DNA from 4 places in the Pseudorhodoferax sp. LjRoot39 genome. Region 3 is predicted to be linked to each of the others. Evidence: riboswitches for the same ligand, from Rfam matches in the RefSeq annotation. Region 3 holds a riboswitch; each other region holds the start of a gene.
What was found. A riboswitch is a leader RNA that binds a small molecule or an ion and turns the genes downstream of it on or off. The one in region 3 is predicted to bind cobalamin.
Positions count from the first base shown of each region.

Region 1 (3,666 bases), 350 kb from region 3:
GACAGGTCGATCACGCGCACCTCGCGCGCGGCCTCGGTGCCGACCGCGCCCATGCGCGATTCCTTGGCCAGTTCATGCAGTTCGTAGCTCATTTGATTCCCCAGAAAGCTTGGTGCGGCGCCGCCGCTTCGTCGAGAAGCGCGGGGCCGATCACGGTGAACGGCTCCGCGCTGTGGGCAAACACCTCGCGGCACGACATCTGCAGGTCTGCGGCCGCGGCGTCCGTGGCGCGAAAGCGCCGCAGGCTGACCGCGTCGATGCCGAACACCACGCGGCGGATGCCGCTCCAGAAGATCGCGCCCGCGCACATCACACAGGGCTCGCCCGACGCGTACATGGTCGCGCCGGCCATGGCCTCGCGTTGGAGTTGGCGCAGCGCGTTGACCTCGGCATGGGCCGTGCAGTCGCCGGTGGCGGCGTTGTCGTTGTGGGCCTCGGCCAGCAGCCGGCCATCGGCGCCCACGACCACCGCGCCGAACGGGCGGTTGCCGCGCGCGCTGCCGATGGCCGACAGGGCGATGGCCTGGCGCAGGTAGCGGCCATCGGCCTCGTTGAGGTCGTCCATGCTCAGACCTTGACAGCCCGCTCGGCTGCCGACGGCAGGAAGCCCGCGTTGAACACCTGGGCCGCCACCGGCGCCGTCTTGAGCCCGAAGGTCTGCGTGATCTCCTCGGTCTGGCGCGCCAGCAGCTCGGGCCGCACCGCGCCCAGGCCATGGGCGCGCGTGTCGGCCGTGACCATGTACTGGGCCGTCAGCGCAAAGCGCTGGGCCTCCAGCTTCTCGTCGACCATGGGTTCGCGCTGCTTGACGAAGGCCATGGCGGCCAGCGGATCGGCCAGCGCATCCTGCACGCCGCGGTTGGTGGCGCGCAGGAAGGCGCGCACCACCTCGGGCTTCTCGCTGGCAAGCTTGTTCGAACTCAGGATGGCGTTGCCGTAGAGGCTGGCGCCGATGTCGGCGTAGGAGAGCACGGCCAGCTGCGCCGGGTCCACGCGCTGGAACAGCGACAGCGCCGAATCGTGGAAGTAGGTCGCGCCGTCCACGTCGCCACGCACGATCACGTTGTCGCGCTGCGAGAAGTCGGTCGTGACCCACTCGAAGGCGTCGGCCTTCATGCCGGCATGCCGGGCCGCGATCGGCCAGGCGCGCCGCGTGGACTCCACGGCTGCCGCCGCGATGCGCTTGCCGGCCAGGCTTTTGAAGTCGCTCACGCCGCGGTCCTTGCGCGCGATGATCACGAAGGGCGCGCGGTTGTAGTACTGGTAGACGGCCTGCACCAGCGGCCCCTGCGCGGCCTGGAACTCCATCAGCGCGGAGATGTCGCCGAAGCCCATGTCGTAGGCGCCGCTGGCCACGCGCGTGATCGCGGCGACCGAGCCGCTGCCCACGTCGAAGCTGGGCGCCAGGCCCTCCTGCGCGTAATAGCCCTTGGCCAGCGCGACGAAGAAGGGCGCCACCTGGCCCGAGATGCGGAAGTCCAGCGTGAACTTGAGCGGCTGCGGCTTGCCGCCCTGCGCGAAGCTGAACGCGGGCAGGGCGGCGGCGGTGGCCAGGGTGAGCAGTTGGCGGCGTTGCATCGTGGGGGCTCCTAGGGATGGCTGTTGCAGGCAGTCTAGGAAGCGGTGCGCCATGGCAACAGCCACGCCCAGGCCATGTCGGGCATAACAAGGCTGTTATGGCGACAGGGCTGCGCGCGCCGCTGGACGATAATCCGCGCGGGCCGCGGCGCCCCTCCGCACAGGAGGGCGCCGCGCCCCGGTTGCAAGGTGCCGCCGGCCGCAGGGCCGGTGGTCAAACGGGAAGCAGGTGAAAAGCCTGCGCTGCCCCCGCAACGGTCAGCGGATCGAAGCCCCCCATGCCGGCATGTGCCGGCAGCCACTGCGCCCTCGGGCGTGGGAAGGCGGGAGGCCTGGCGCCATGCGCCGCTCCGCGAGCCCGGATACCGGCCTTGGCAATCGACTCGGACACCGCGGGCGTGCGTTGGTCCGACGCTGGCCTGCGCCCCGGTGGCGTGGCCCGGGTCGTGCTGGCTGCGTGCGCGGTGTGTTCATGGATCGGCCCTGCGGGAGAGCGGGGCCAGAACGTCACGACGCATGCGCCACCCCATCCCACGTCCGCGCACGGCTGCCCGCCGTGGATTCCTGTCTTCCTCCTCCTGGCTCGCCACCGCGCTGGCCCTGTGCGGCCCCGCCCAGGCCCAGACCGAGGCACCGGCATCCGGTGCCTTGAACGAGGTCTTCGTCACGGCCACGGCCCGGCCCGAGGACCGCAGCCGCATCGCAGCCACCACGCAGACCATTGACCAGGACACCATCGCGCGTTCCAGCGCGCGTTCGGTCACCGACCTGCTGGCCGAGAACGCCGTGGGCTTCCTGAGCGAATGGACCGCGGCCCAGACCTCGATGAACATCCGCGGCGCCGCCACCGACGGCCAGGGCCGCGACTTCCGCAGCCAGGTGCTGGTGCTCGTGAACGGCCGCCGCGCCGGCACGGCCAACCTGTCCAAGCTGAGCCCGTCCGACGTGGAGCGCATCGAGATCGTGCGCGGCCCGGGCTCCGTGGTCTACGGCAGCCAGAACATGGGCGGCGTGGTCAACATCATCATGAAGACCGGCGCGACCCAGCCGGGCTCCAGCGTAGACCTCACGGCCGGCTCCTGGGGCTTGTGGCGCGCCCACGCGCAGACGGCAGGCGCCAGCAACAAGTTCGACTGGTACATCGGCTTCAGTGGCGGCGCGCGCGACGACTACGACTCCGGCAAGGGCGGCACCACCATGGCCAACACCGGCTGGGAGCGCCGCGGCGCCAGCGGCGCGCTGGGCTGGCAACTGGCCGACCACCACCGCGTGCAGCTGCAGCTGCGCACCGACGGCATCTACAACGCGGGCTTCCGCGGATCGGGTGCCAACGTCCACAGCCGCGACAACCGCGACAACCGCTCGCTGGACCTCACCTACGAAGGCGCCACGGCCGACCAGCGCGTGCGCTGGATGGCCCAGGCCTACGACCTCAGCGACGTGGACGAATTCAACTGGGCCTCGCCCGTGGTCCGCTCGGGCACGGCCGCCGTGCCCGGCACCTCGCGCGACTACAACAAGCGCACGCTGGATGTGAGCGGCCTGCGCCTGCAGCCGCGCTTCAAGCTCGGCCAGGGCAACGACCTGCTGCTGGGCCTGGACTGGGAGAAGAGCCGGCTGCGCTCCAACCGCGAGCGCGTGGCCCTGCCCGGCGGCCCCAGCGGCCAGGTCGCGCCCTACGACAACAACCAGACCGAAGAGGTGCACGCGCTGTACTTCGAGGACGCGCAAACCCTGCTGGACGACCGGCTCACCCTGCGCGCCGGGCTGCGCAAGACCTGGGGCCAGACGCGTTTCGACGCCACGCCCAACCTGCCGCTGGCCGTGAGCACCACGCGCAAGTACGACACCCACACCTGGTCCATGGGTGCGACCTGGAAGGCCTCCGAGTTGCTGAACCTGCGTGCTGGCGCCTCCACGGGCTTCCGTGCGCCCACGGCCACGGAGCTGGCGTCGGACTTCACGGCCGTGGGCGGCGGCCGCATCTTCGGCAACGCCAACCTCAAGCCCGAGACCAGCCGGCAGATCGAGGTTGGCGCGACGCTGCAGGCGGCCGGCTGGCGGCTGGACACGGCGCTGTTCCAGAAC
Region 1 is NZ_CAXUQL020000001.1:5,503,408-5,507,073, reverse strand. It holds gene ACSQ4M_RS25625 (isopenicillin N synthase family dioxygenase) at 1-92, opposite strand, end outside; gene ACSQ4M_RS25620 (nucleoside deaminase) at 89-565, opposite strand; gene ACSQ4M_RS25615 (ABC transporter substrate-binding protein) at 568-1,578, opposite strand; cobalamin riboswitch at 1,750-1,966, shown strand; gene ACSQ4M_RS25610 (TonB-dependent receptor) at 2,095-3,666, shown strand, end outside.
Region 1: linked by a shared signal. The riboswitch ahead of ACSQ4M_RS25610 (TonB-dependent receptor) and the one ahead of ACSQ4M_RS23995 (precorrin-3B synthase) in region 3 are both predicted to bind cobalamin.

Region 2 (3,666 bases), 330 kb from region 3:
CGGATCGTTGGTGCCGCGCACGATCTCGATGGCCTCGATGTCCAGCGGGAACACGGCATCGAGGAAGGGCATGCCGCCCGCGTTGTCGTTGCTCGGGATGCCGTCGATCAGCAGCTTGACGGCGTTGATGCGCCCCTCGCCGTTGAAGCCGCGGAACGAGAAGCGGCCGGCGTCCGTGCCCTGCTTGAACTGCGTGACCTGCACGCCCGGCGCGCGCGTGAGCAGCTCCCAGCTGTAGTCCACGTGCTGGTCCTGCAACAGGCTGGCGCCCAGGATGTCGACGGAGCTGAACACGTTGCGCGCGGGCAGCGGGCCCGCAGGATTGGCGTGGATGGTGACGGTGCCCAGCGTCAGCATGGAGTCGGCCGCGTCCTGCGCACCGGCAGAAGGCACCATGGCCAGCGCGGCACAGCCGGCAAGAAGCCGCGGCGTGCGGCGGCGAAAGGGGCGGAATGCGTGGAACACGGCACAACCTCGGGGAAGCAGGGACTGGTCGCGCAGGCCGTTCGCCAACGCGGCGGCACTGCACAGGAGCGCGATCGCGTGCCCTCGCGGGCCTCACGCGTCGCGGCGGGGGCTCAGACCAGGGAGGGAGGGCCGCGTGGCGGCAGCGGCGCGCCGACCAGCGCCGCGATGTGCGCGGCCACCGAAGGCTGCAGTGCATGGGCCAGCGGCTGCGGCGCGGCGCAGGGGGCCCGGTACGGCGCCGGCGGCAAGGTGGCCGCCAGGCACATCGGGCAATCCAGGGTGTGGTGCACGGCGGCACCGTCCTGCGCATCGTCGCCCAGCGCCACCAGCTTCACGCCGCCGCTGGCCGTGCAGACCAGTTCCATGGCCTGCGGCTGCACCAGAGGCGAGGCGATCGCCACGCCCATGGCCAGCACGAACCACGCCAGAACGAGGCGGGCCAGCAGCGTGGAGCGGCGCAGCAATTGCATGGGCGGCGATCATAAGGTGGCCGGCACGCTGGCGCCTCTGGCCTCCAGTGGGGCAAATTGACCCAGGCAGAGCCCGCGCGCCATCGTGAACACACGGTGACGAAAGCGCAGGACGCCCGACACGTTCTCTCTACGGCTGCATCACCGGCTGCGTCACCGGCTGCCAGGTGCCCACGGCCAGTCCCTCCAGCGTGTGCGGCCCGATGGCCGCACGCACCAGCCGCAGCGTGGGAAAGCCGGCGGCCGCCGTCATGCGGCGCACCTGGCGGTTGCGGCCCTCGGTGATCGCCAGTTCGACCCACGACGTGGGAATCGCCTTGCGCACGCGGATCGGCGGGTCGCGCTCCCACAGCACCGGGGCGGCAGGCAGCAGCCGCGCCCTGGCAGGCAGCGTCAGGCCGTCGTTGAGAGTGATGCCCTTGCGCCAGGCCGCCAGCGCTTCCTCGTCGGGCACCCCTTCGACCTGCACCCAGTAGGTTTTCTCGAGCTTGAAGCGCGGATCGGCGATGCGCGCCTGCAGCTTGCCGTCGCTGGTCAGCAGCAGCAGGCCTTCGCTGTCGGCGTCCAGCCGCCCTGCTGCATACACGCCAGGCAGGTCGATGAAGTCCTCCAGACCGCGCCAGCGCCCTTCGGACCGGAACTGGCTCAGCACGCCGTAGGGTTTGTTGAAGCGGATGAGGTGCGGTGGGGGCGGCTGCGCGGGCATGCGCGCAGTATGCCCACCAGCTCAGCCGCGGCCCGCGGTGTGCTGGCTATACTCCGCGCGCCCTCGGAACCTGTTCCGCGGGCATCCGTGCGACAGGTGTCCGCATGCCCTGCATGTGGAGTAAACGGGAACGGGGTGAAGGCGCAGCGATGCAGCCCAGGCCCCGGCTGCCCCCGCAACGGTAAGCAAGCGACAACGCCGATCGCCCCCTGGCACCAGCTGCCGGGCGGGCCGTCACTGGGTTCGCACGTGGTCTGCCAGCGCAGATGCGCGACGGGCCTGGGAAGACGCGGCGCCGGCAGAGCCTTCTCTGCCCCTTGCGAGCCCGGAGACCGGCCTGGCGCGTTCGTGCATGCCCCGCATGCACAAGCCGGCCGTCTGCGGGGTGCTGACAGCGGCGCCTGCGCATGCGCGTGCCGCGGCGGGCGTTGCTGTCACAGCAGGCGGCGCGGTTCTCTCCCCGAAAGGAAACCCGCATGCACATCGAACCCGGCGTCGTCGACGCCGCCAAGATCACCCTGAGCTACGCCACGGCCGCCGCCGCCTTCGGCCTCACCGCCTTCATGGCGCGCCAGGACGCGCGCGCCGACGCCCACCGCGGCGGCTGGGCCGCGCTGGCGGCGCGCAGCGTGCTGACCACGCTGGCCGTGTTCTGCTTCTTCGAGGTGTTCCCGCACGCGCCCGTGGGCGTGTCCGAAGTGCACCTGATCCTGGGCTCCACGCTGCTGCTGCTGTTCGGCGCGGGCGCCACCGCCATCGGCCTGGCGGCTGGCCTGCTGGCGCAGGGCCTGCTCTTCGCGCCGGCCGACCTGCCGCAGTACGGCATGAACGTGACCACGCTGCTGGTGCCGCTCTATGCCATCCACCAGCTTGCGCAGCGCATCATCCCGGCGCGCACGGCCTATGTCGACATCCAGTACCGCCAGGCGCTCGCGCTGTCGCTGGCCTACCAGGGCGGCATCGTGCTGTGGGTGGCGTTCTGGGCGCTGTACGGCCATGGTGTGGGTGCGGACACGCTGGCCGAGGTTGGCAGTTTCGGCGTGGCCTACATGGGCGTGGTGCTGCTGGAGCCACTGGTCGACCTGGGCGTGCTGTGGGGCGCCAAGATGCTGGCGGGCCGCACGCGTGGCCGATGGTTCACGGCGCGGCTGCACTCGCCCGCTTGAAGGCGCTGCTGCTCCAGGGCAGCCAGGGCGTTCCGCCGGCCACCGGGGCCGGTCTTCAGGACCAATCCTCGGCGCGCAGGCACTCTGCGCCCCAGGCCCGCGCCAGCGCCTGCGCGCGGCCCAACCGCAGGCGGCCCTGCTCGAAATCGACCACGCGCAGTTGCGCGGCCTCGGCAGGACGCGCGGGCCAGTCGCGCGAACGGCCGTCGGTCAGCAGCCAGAGCCAGCCCTCGCCGCCACCCCGGGCCAGCAGTCGTGCCGCCTGCGCGATGGCCGGGCCCAGTGGCGTGCCGCCGCCCGCGCCGATGGCGTTCACCCAGTCGTCGTTCCAGGCTGCGGCCTTGCGCGGCGGCAGGCGCAGTTCCACGCGCGTGCCGGAAAAGCACAGCAGCGCCACGCGCTCGCGCCGGCGGTAGGCCTGTTCCATGAGCGCGAGCAGCACGCCCTTGGCGCGCGCAAGCGCGCCGCCGGTGGCCATCGAGCCCGAGCAGTCGAGCACGAAGCAGTGCAGCCGCTCGCTGGAGGGCGGCTGCGGCCGGCGGCGCAGGTGCGCCAGCGCCAGCGGCGCGGCGCCGCGCGCGGCGAAGGTGGCCGGCCAGTTCCAGCCACCCGTGGCGGGGCCGCGCTGCGGCGGGTTCGCGGTTTGTGCCTTCGCGCCGGGCATGCGCCCCGCCGCCAGGCCGGGTGCGGCGTCGGCGCGAAGGCTCAGGCTTTTTTTGCGGCGGCCTCCCTGCCGGTGGGCAGCAGTTCGGGCACGGACAGGTGCACGGTGCCCACGGGCTCGGGCGGCATGGCGCCCCAGTCCGCGGCGTCTGCGCTGGGGCCCCAGGCCGCGCCGTCGCGGCCGTTCGACTGC
Region 2 is NZ_CAXUQL020000001.1:5,488,266-5,491,931, forward strand. It holds gene ACSQ4M_RS25550 (TonB-dependent receptor) at 1-396, opposite strand, end outside; gene ACSQ4M_RS25555 (DUF2946 family protein) at 579-938, opposite strand; gene ACSQ4M_RS25560 (pseudouridine synthase) at 1,069-1,644, opposite strand; cobalamin riboswitch at 1,722-1,999, shown strand; gene ACSQ4M_RS25565 (energy-coupling factor ABC transporter permease) at 2,121-2,810, shown strand; gene ACSQ4M_RS25570 (vWA domain-containing protein) at 2,866-3,474, opposite strand; gene ACSQ4M_RS25575 (ATP-binding protein) at 3,516-3,666, opposite strand, start outside.
Region 2: linked by a shared signal. The riboswitch ahead of ACSQ4M_RS25565 (energy-coupling factor ABC transporter permease) and the one ahead of ACSQ4M_RS23995 (precorrin-3B synthase) in region 3 are both predicted to bind cobalamin.

Region 3 (3,666 bases):
CGCTGCGCGTCGTCCCGAGCCGGGCCGCGATGGCCGGCACCTCGGGGTCGTGCAGCGTGCAGACGATGCGGTTGCCGGCCGGCAGCCGCGTGCGCGTGATGCCTTCGCTGACCATGCGCGCATCGCACAGGATGGGCGCGCCGGCTTCGAGCGCGGCACGCGCGGCCTCGGCCGCGCCGGCGGAAAAGCGGATGTGGGGCGCGAGCTCGACCATGCCGGCGGCATGGACCATGCGCACGGCCACCATCTCCTCGGCGGGCGAGAAGCGCGCGAGCGCGGCTTCGGCGCGGATGATGGCGAACGAGGCGCGGTAGATGGCGGCGCCGTCGGCCTCAAAGCGGTGGGGTGTCGGTGGCCTCATGGGGCGGGGCGTCTTGTGTTGTCGTGGTGGTGCCCCATGCATGGGCGAGATGGGAAGCGAGTGCGTCGGCGCGCAGGGCGCGCCGGTCCGGTGGCGCCGAGGCCTTGCCATGGCGGACCAGGTCGTAGCCCGCGGGCGTGGCGACCAGCGTCACCGTGGGCTCGGCATGCGCGCAGCCCTTGCTGCAACCGGAGACATGCAGCAGGCCATGCGCGGGCACGAGGCGGGCCAGTGCGCGGGCCAGCGGGCGTGTCGGGCCCGCCGCCTGGCGGCAGCCCTCGGTGCCGCTGCAGGCCACGACGCGCAGCAGCGGGTCGGCCGGATCGGTCAGCAGCCCGGGCAGCGCCGACGCGCTGCGCGCGCCTTCGACCAGCAGCATGCGCCAGGGCGTGAGGCGCAGGTCGCCCTGTTCCGCCAGGTGGGCCAGGCTGTCGGCCTGCAGCTGTCCGAACGCGGCGGCCACCAGCCAGCCGCCCGGCGCCGGCCCCGGTTGCGGCCTGGTGCCGGTGCGTTGCGGCAAAGGGGCGGGTTGGAAGCCGGGCGGCGGCGCGGCAGCGGCGCCGCGGGCGAGCCAGTGCGCAAGTGCCATGGCAAGGGGCACGGCGTCGTGCGGCGTGGCGCGGGCCAGCAGCGGCACACGGTCGGCGCGCACGACGAGGCCCTGGCCGTCGCGCTCGATGCGGACGTGGGCGGGCGTGGCGCGCAGCGCGGGCGTGGTGCCGCAGTCCACCGCGAAGCCGAACTTGGCCGGCAGCGCCGGTGCGCCGGGCGCCGCCAGGGCCCGGGCGAGCGCCTCGGCAAGCGCCAGCGTGGCGTCGCCCGGCGCCCAGAAGGGCGTGACGACGATGTTGCGGCGCTGCTCCGCTGCGGCATCGGCGTCGACCAGGTCCAGTGCCTGCAAGCCTGCGAGCAGCTCCGGGTGGCTGGCCTGCGCCACGCCGCGCAGCTGCAGGTTGGCGCGGCGCGTGAGTTCGAGCGGGCCCCGGGCGTGCGCCGCGGCGAGCTGCGCGATGCCGGCGGCCTGCGCGCGCGTGAGCCGCCCCGCATGCGGCCGCACGCGCACGATCCAGCCATCGCCCGAGGCCATGGGCCGCAGCGCGCCGGGGCACCAGCCATGGACGGTGGGTGGGGGAGCGGCAGGTGCCGGTGCCGGCGTGGCCGAAGGCTTGCGCATCTGTCCTCTTGAACGGTACGGGCCGGGGCCCGGGGCTGCCGTGCGTGGCAAGAGGGGATGCGGTCGGATGGCTTCAGGTCGTGCGCAGCCATGGGACCTGCATCGCCCACCGCAACGCCAGCTCGGAACAACAGGCCGGTCTCCGGGCTTGCGAGTTCCGGGCGTCTGTCGCGACGCTCGACGCTGGCGGCAACCTTCCCAGGTGCACCGACCCAGTGGTTGTGTTTGCCGCTTGCTTCTCGCACACCGTTGCGGGGGCAGCGCCGGCATCGTGCGGGCCCGAAGGCGCGCACACCGGCTTCCCGTTTAACCCGACGCGCTTGTGTCGCCGGGCACCTGTTGCAGCGGCGGATGGTAGCAGCCCGGCCGCTCAGCCTGGGGCATCGGTGTCGTTCTTGCGCAGCCCGCGGATGTTCATGGCCGCCAGGCCCAGCTGCAGCGCGACCAGCGCCCAGCCACTGGTGTGCACGCCCCAGACCACCCACAGCACGTTGCTGAGCAGGAACACCCAGAAGCCATAAGCGCGCCGCTGTTCGGAGGCCGAGGCGACGAGCCAGGCGGCGGCGAGGGAGGCGGCCATGGCGGGCCACTGGAGGAGGTCGATGAGGTCCATGGTGGATGGCGCTGTGGGGGCAAAGTGGAGCAGCCACCCTAGCGCCGGCGCGCGGTGCCCGCATGTCGCGCAGAAGCCAGCCTGCAGGTAGGACGCCTGCCGACCCTGCGCCGCGGGCTGCCGGTGGCGGAGCGCCTGGATCTTCAGCACGGCCGAGGCGCGCGCGCTCGGCCTGGTGGGCGGCGTCGTGGATGGAGGCCTGCGGCTTGTAGCCCCGCCACGCGGGTCGGCCGGCCGGCGCCGACGCCGCTGCCAAAATCCCCCCGATGCACCAAGAGCCCGATTTCTTCCAGAACCTGCGCGCCGAGTTCTCCAGCTGGCGCCTGTGGCTCGACCGCGCGATCGTGCTGGGCTATGCAATCGCCGCCGGGCTCTTCGTCGTGGGTTTCACCGTGGCGGCCGAATGGGCCTTCGGCTGGTTCGAGCGCCTGCACCATGCCCAGCCCTGGGCCGTGCTGCTGTGGACGCCCGCGCTGACCGCCGGCATCGTCTGGGCCACGCGGCGCTGGTTTCCCGGCGCCGGCGGCTCGGGCATCCCGCAGATCAAGGCCGCGCTCGACCCCGCCGTGCTGCCCGGGCAGCGCGGCCTGTTCGCCTCGCTGCGCCTGACCCTGGCCAAGATCGGGCTGGGCGTCGCAGGCTTCGCGGCGGGCCTGTCGATCGGGCGCGAAGGCCCCTCGGTGCAGGTGGCCGCCGGCGTCATGCAGCACGCGCGGCGCTGGTTGTCGCCCGGCAGCCAGATCGACACGCGGGCACTGCTGATCGCCGGCGGCGCCGCCGGCATCGCGGCGGCCTTCAATGCGCCGCTGGCGGGCGTGGTGTTCGCCATCGAGGAGCTCTCGGGCCGGCTCGAGGCGCGTGCCAGCGGCCTCATCATCACGGGCATCGTGCTGGCCGGCCTGGTCGGCGTCTCGGCCTTCGGCAACACCAGCTACTTCGGCATCATCCGCGTGCCGGCGCTGGGCTGGGACCTGTTCGGGCCCGGCCTGCTGGTGGCGCTGGCCAGCGGCGTGGCGGGCGGCCTGTTCGCGCGTCTGATGATCGCCTCGCTGACCGGATCGCCGCAGCGCCTGAACCGGTGGCGCGCACGCTGGCCGGTGCGCTTCGCGGCCGCCGGCGGGCTGCTGGTGGCCGCCATCGGCCTGGCCACCGGCGGTGCCACCTTCGGTGCGGGTTCGGACGCCGTCAAGCAGATGCTGGCCGGCCACGACGAGCTGTCGCCGCTGTACACGCTGCTCAAGTTCATCGCCACCTGGCTCACGGCCTGGTGCGGCGTGCCGGGAGGCATCTTCGCGCCCTCGCTGTCCATCGGCGCGGGCATCGGCGACGGCATCGCGCAGCTGGCCGCGCCGGGGCTGGGGCCGGCGCTGATCGCCATGGGCATGACCGGCTTCCTGGCCGCCGTGACGCAGGCGCCGCTGACGGCCTTCATCATCGTGATGGAGATGGTGGACGGGCACTCCATGGTGCTGAGCCTCATGGCCACCGCCATGCTCGCGAGCCTGGTGTCGCGCATGC
Region 3 is NZ_CAXUQL020000001.1:5,158,059-5,161,724, reverse strand. It holds gene ACSQ4M_RS24000 (precorrin-8X methylmutase) at 1-361, opposite strand, end outside; gene ACSQ4M_RS23995 (precorrin-3B synthase) at 333-1,535, opposite strand; cobalamin riboswitch at 1,652-1,890, opposite strand; gene ACSQ4M_RS23990 (hypothetical protein) at 1,906-2,148, opposite strand; gene ACSQ4M_RS23985 (chloride channel protein) at 2,415-3,666, shown strand, end outside.

Region 4 (3,666 bases), 420 kb from region 3:
CGGCGCCGAGCGACCATCCGGCGACCTGCGTGTCCGCGCCCAGCGTGGCGAAGCGCTTGGCGCGGCGTGCAAGTTGCCGGTCCTTCTCCAGGTCCCTGGGGTCCTGGAAGTCGACGGAGGCGCGCAGCCGCACATTGGCGATCTGGTGCTGGCCCGCCAGCGTGATGCCCTGGTACTGCGCCCGGTTCACGTTCTGGTAGCAGCCCCAGGACGAGGCGCAGGCACCGGCGCCGTCGATGTAGTCGATCATGTGGCGCACGCGGTTGCGGTAGACCGTCACGCTGGCGCTGCTGGCGCCTTCGGTCCAGCGCAGGCCGGCTTCGATGTTGCGGCCTTCTTCGGGCTGCAGGCTGGCCGAGCCGTATTCGCTGAAACGCTGGTACAGCGTGGGCACCCGGAACGAGGTGCCGGCCGACACGGTCGCACGCAGCGCGCGCGTGATGGCGTAGCCGTAGGCCGCGCTGCCGGTGGTCTTGCCTCCGAACTCGCTGTCGTCGTCGCGGCGCAGGTGCAGCTGCAGCGCATGCGGGCCGGTGTTCAGGCCGTAGCCCAGCGCCAGTGCGTTCTGGCTGCGGTCACGGTCGATCGGGTCGTTGCGCAGGCTGTCCTCGCGGCGCTCCAGCGTGGCCGACCACGTGTGCACGCCAAGGCGGTATTCGTTTTGCCACAGGTAGCCGCGCAGGTCGGTCTCGGTGCGGTAGAAGGACGGCGTGGTGGCGTAGCGCGCGTGCGAATCGGTGAGCTGCAGCCGCGTGCTGTAGGCCTCGGTCCACTGGCTGGACAGGGTCACGCCTGCGGTGCGCAGCCGGTTGTGGGTGCGGTCGTCCTGCGGACTGGCCGGGTTGTAGGAGAAGGAATCGTCGTACTGCGATTCCAGCTGGCTGGCCAGCAGCGTGGCGTCGATCCGGTGCGCCTTGTTGATCTGCAGGCCCAGGCGCGCGTTGCCGGACAGGCGCTCGTAGCCGTCCTTGTCCGGGTTCGTTGCGCTGTCGAAGGCGCCGCGCAGCCGCGCCGGCATGGCGTCGAAGCCGCTGCTGCGCTCCTTGCTCACGCCCAGGGCGTAGTCGATCGCGCTGTCGGTGCCGGCACGGCCGCTGATGCCGCCCTCGGCGCGCCAGCTGCCGTGGCTGCCGCCCCCCACGCCGATGAAGGGCGCGGGCTTGCCGGCCTCGCCCTTCTTCGTGAACAGCTGCACCACGCCGCCGACTGCGTCCGAGCCGTAGACCGCGGCGGCCGGGCCGCGCAGAACCTCGATGCGGTCGAGCTGCGACAGCGGAATCTGCTCCCATTGCACACCGCCGGTGGACTGCGAGTCCAGCCGCACGCCGTCCAGGTAGACCAGCGTGTAGCGCGATTCGGCGCCGCGCACGAACACGCTGGTGGTGCCCCCCGGGCCGCCGCTGCGCGCGAACTGCACGCCGGGCAGGCGCGCCAGCAGGTCGGCCACGCCGATGGCGCCGCTGCGCTCGATGGCTGTGCGGTCGATGATGGACACATCGGCCACGAGGTCGGCCAGTGGCCGGGCGCTGCGCGTGGCGGTGACCACGGTGTCCTGCAACGCAGGCTGGCTTTGCGCCGTGGCAACGAGCGGCCAGCAGGCGGACAGGGCCAGGGGGAGCGCAGCCAGGCGCACGTGGGACGAAGAGAACTTCATGGAAGCAGAACCCGAATAAACCACCCGCGCCAGCTTCCCCGCCGGCGATGGGCACACAGGCTGCGCAGCGCGCAGCCACCTCGTTGGCCGGTATCCGGGCTGGCGGCGCACACTCCAATGCCTTCCCACGAGCAGGGCTCGCAGTGGCGTCGTGATGGAGGAGAAGCCCGTGGAGGGCTTCGGCCGCTTACCGTTGCGGGGGCAGCGCAGGTTAGATGGCGCGTGTGGGGCGGCACCCTCCTGCTTCCCGTTGAACCGCGGCGCGTGAACCACGCCGCGAGCACCAACGGCGCGGATTCTACGGGCCGGCCAAGCCGCGTGCCTCCTACAATGCGCCCCGCCATGGACCAAGCCACGCAAATCCAGCAGATCGCCGAACGCACGGAGCGGCTGCTGGTCCGCCACCGTGAACTGCAGCGCACCAATGCGCTGCTGACCGAGCAGGTCGCGCTGCTCACGCACGAACGCGATTCGCTCAAGTCGCGCCTGGGCGCGGCCCGCGCCCGCATCGACGCCCTGCTCGAACGTCTGCCCGAATCGGTCACGGTCGCACCGGCTCCGGCCTACCGCAAGGACGGCCAGGACGTGGGAGACCTGCCATGAAGCAGATCGAAGCCAAGATCCTCGGCCAGACCTACCTGCTGGGCTGCCCGGACGGCGGTGAGCAGCGCATGCTCGAGGCCGTGCACCGCGTGGACAGCGCCATGTGCGCGATCCGCGACGCCGGCAAGATCCGCGCGCGCGACCGCATCGCGGTGCTGGCCGCGCTGAACCTCGCGTTCGACCAGACCGAGCCGCCTCCCGCGAACACGGCCGGTGTCGCGACCGCCGCGTCTGTGCCCGCCGATGCGCAGCTGGCCGCCATCCTCGCGCAGCTCGACGCGGCGCTGGGTGACGACGGCAGGCTCCTGTAAAGCCTCAACACCGCACTCTGTACGTTCTTTGCGCAACCGAGTCCGCACATTCGTCCTAGAATGAAAGCGTCTGCGGTGCGCACCGGGCTTTTATGTCCTTGAACCAATGCTCATATGAGCACGGGCTTGGAACATTTCCTGGGGAGCGTGAACGTCTCGCGTCAGATGATCCCAACTCCGGGCTGACCTCGCCCACCTGAACCGCCGGTTCAGGCTGCGGCTCGGTGGCACTTGCAGACACCTTTTTCCTCTCCCTCCCCGCCCCCCTTTCCATGTCGCTGGTGCTGGTGATCGAGCTCGTGCTGCTGGGCGTGGGCAGTGGCTTTCTGGCGGGTCTGCTGGGCATCGGCGGCGGCATGCTGATGGTGCCGTTCCTGACCTTCCTGCTGTCCAGGCAGGGCGTGGGAGCCGACCTGGCCGTGAAGATGGCGATCGCCACCTCGATGGCCACCATCATGTTCACCGCGATTGCCAGCGTGCGCGCGCACCACAAGCGCGGCGCGGTGCGCTGGGACATCGTCAAGACGCTCGCACCCGGCATCGTGCTGGGCAGCCTGGTGGCCAGCCTCGGGGTGTTCGCGTTGCTCAAGGGCGCTTACCTGGCGATTTTCTTCGGCCTGTTCGTGGGCTTCTCGGCCACGCAGATGTTCCTGGACAAGAAGCCCAAGCCCACACGCCAGCTGCCCGGCACGCCGGGCCGGCTCGCCGCCGGCGGTGCCATCGGCTTCCTGTCGGGCCTGGTGGGCGCAGGCGGCGGCTTTGTCAGCGTGCCCTTCATGGCCTGGTGCAACGTCGCCATCCACAACGCGGTGGCCACCAGCGCGGCGTTGGGCTTTCCGATCGCCGTGGCCAACGTGGCGGGCTACCTGGTGGCCGGCCAGGGTGTGGCCGAGCTGCCGCCCGGCGCGCTGGGCTATGTCTGGCTGCCCGCGCTGGCCGTGATCGCGCTGGCGAGCTTCTTCACCGCGCCCTACGGCGCGCGCGCCGCGCATGCGCTGCCCGTGGCCATGCTCAAGCGCGTGTTCGCCGGCATGCTGTATCTGCTGGCCGCCTACATGCTCTACAAAGGTCTGACCGCTTGAACGCACTGCTCCGCTC
Region 4 is NZ_CAXUQL020000001.1:5,578,419-5,582,084, forward strand. It holds gene ACSQ4M_RS25920 (TonB-dependent receptor domain-containing protein) at 1-1,654, opposite strand, end outside; cobalamin riboswitch at 1,723-1,957, opposite strand; gene ACSQ4M_RS25925 (cell division protein ZapB) at 1,997-2,257, shown strand; gene ACSQ4M_RS25930 (cell division protein ZapA) at 2,254-2,568, shown strand; RNA gene ssrS (6S RNA) at 2,633-2,812, shown strand; gene ACSQ4M_RS25940 (sulfite exporter TauE/SafE family protein) at 2,841-3,650, shown strand; gene ACSQ4M_RS25945 (SAM-dependent methyltransferase) at 3,647-3,666, shown strand, end outside.
Region 4: linked by a shared signal. The riboswitch ahead of ACSQ4M_RS25920 (TonB-dependent receptor domain-containing protein) and the one ahead of ACSQ4M_RS23995 (precorrin-3B synthase) in region 3 are both predicted to bind cobalamin.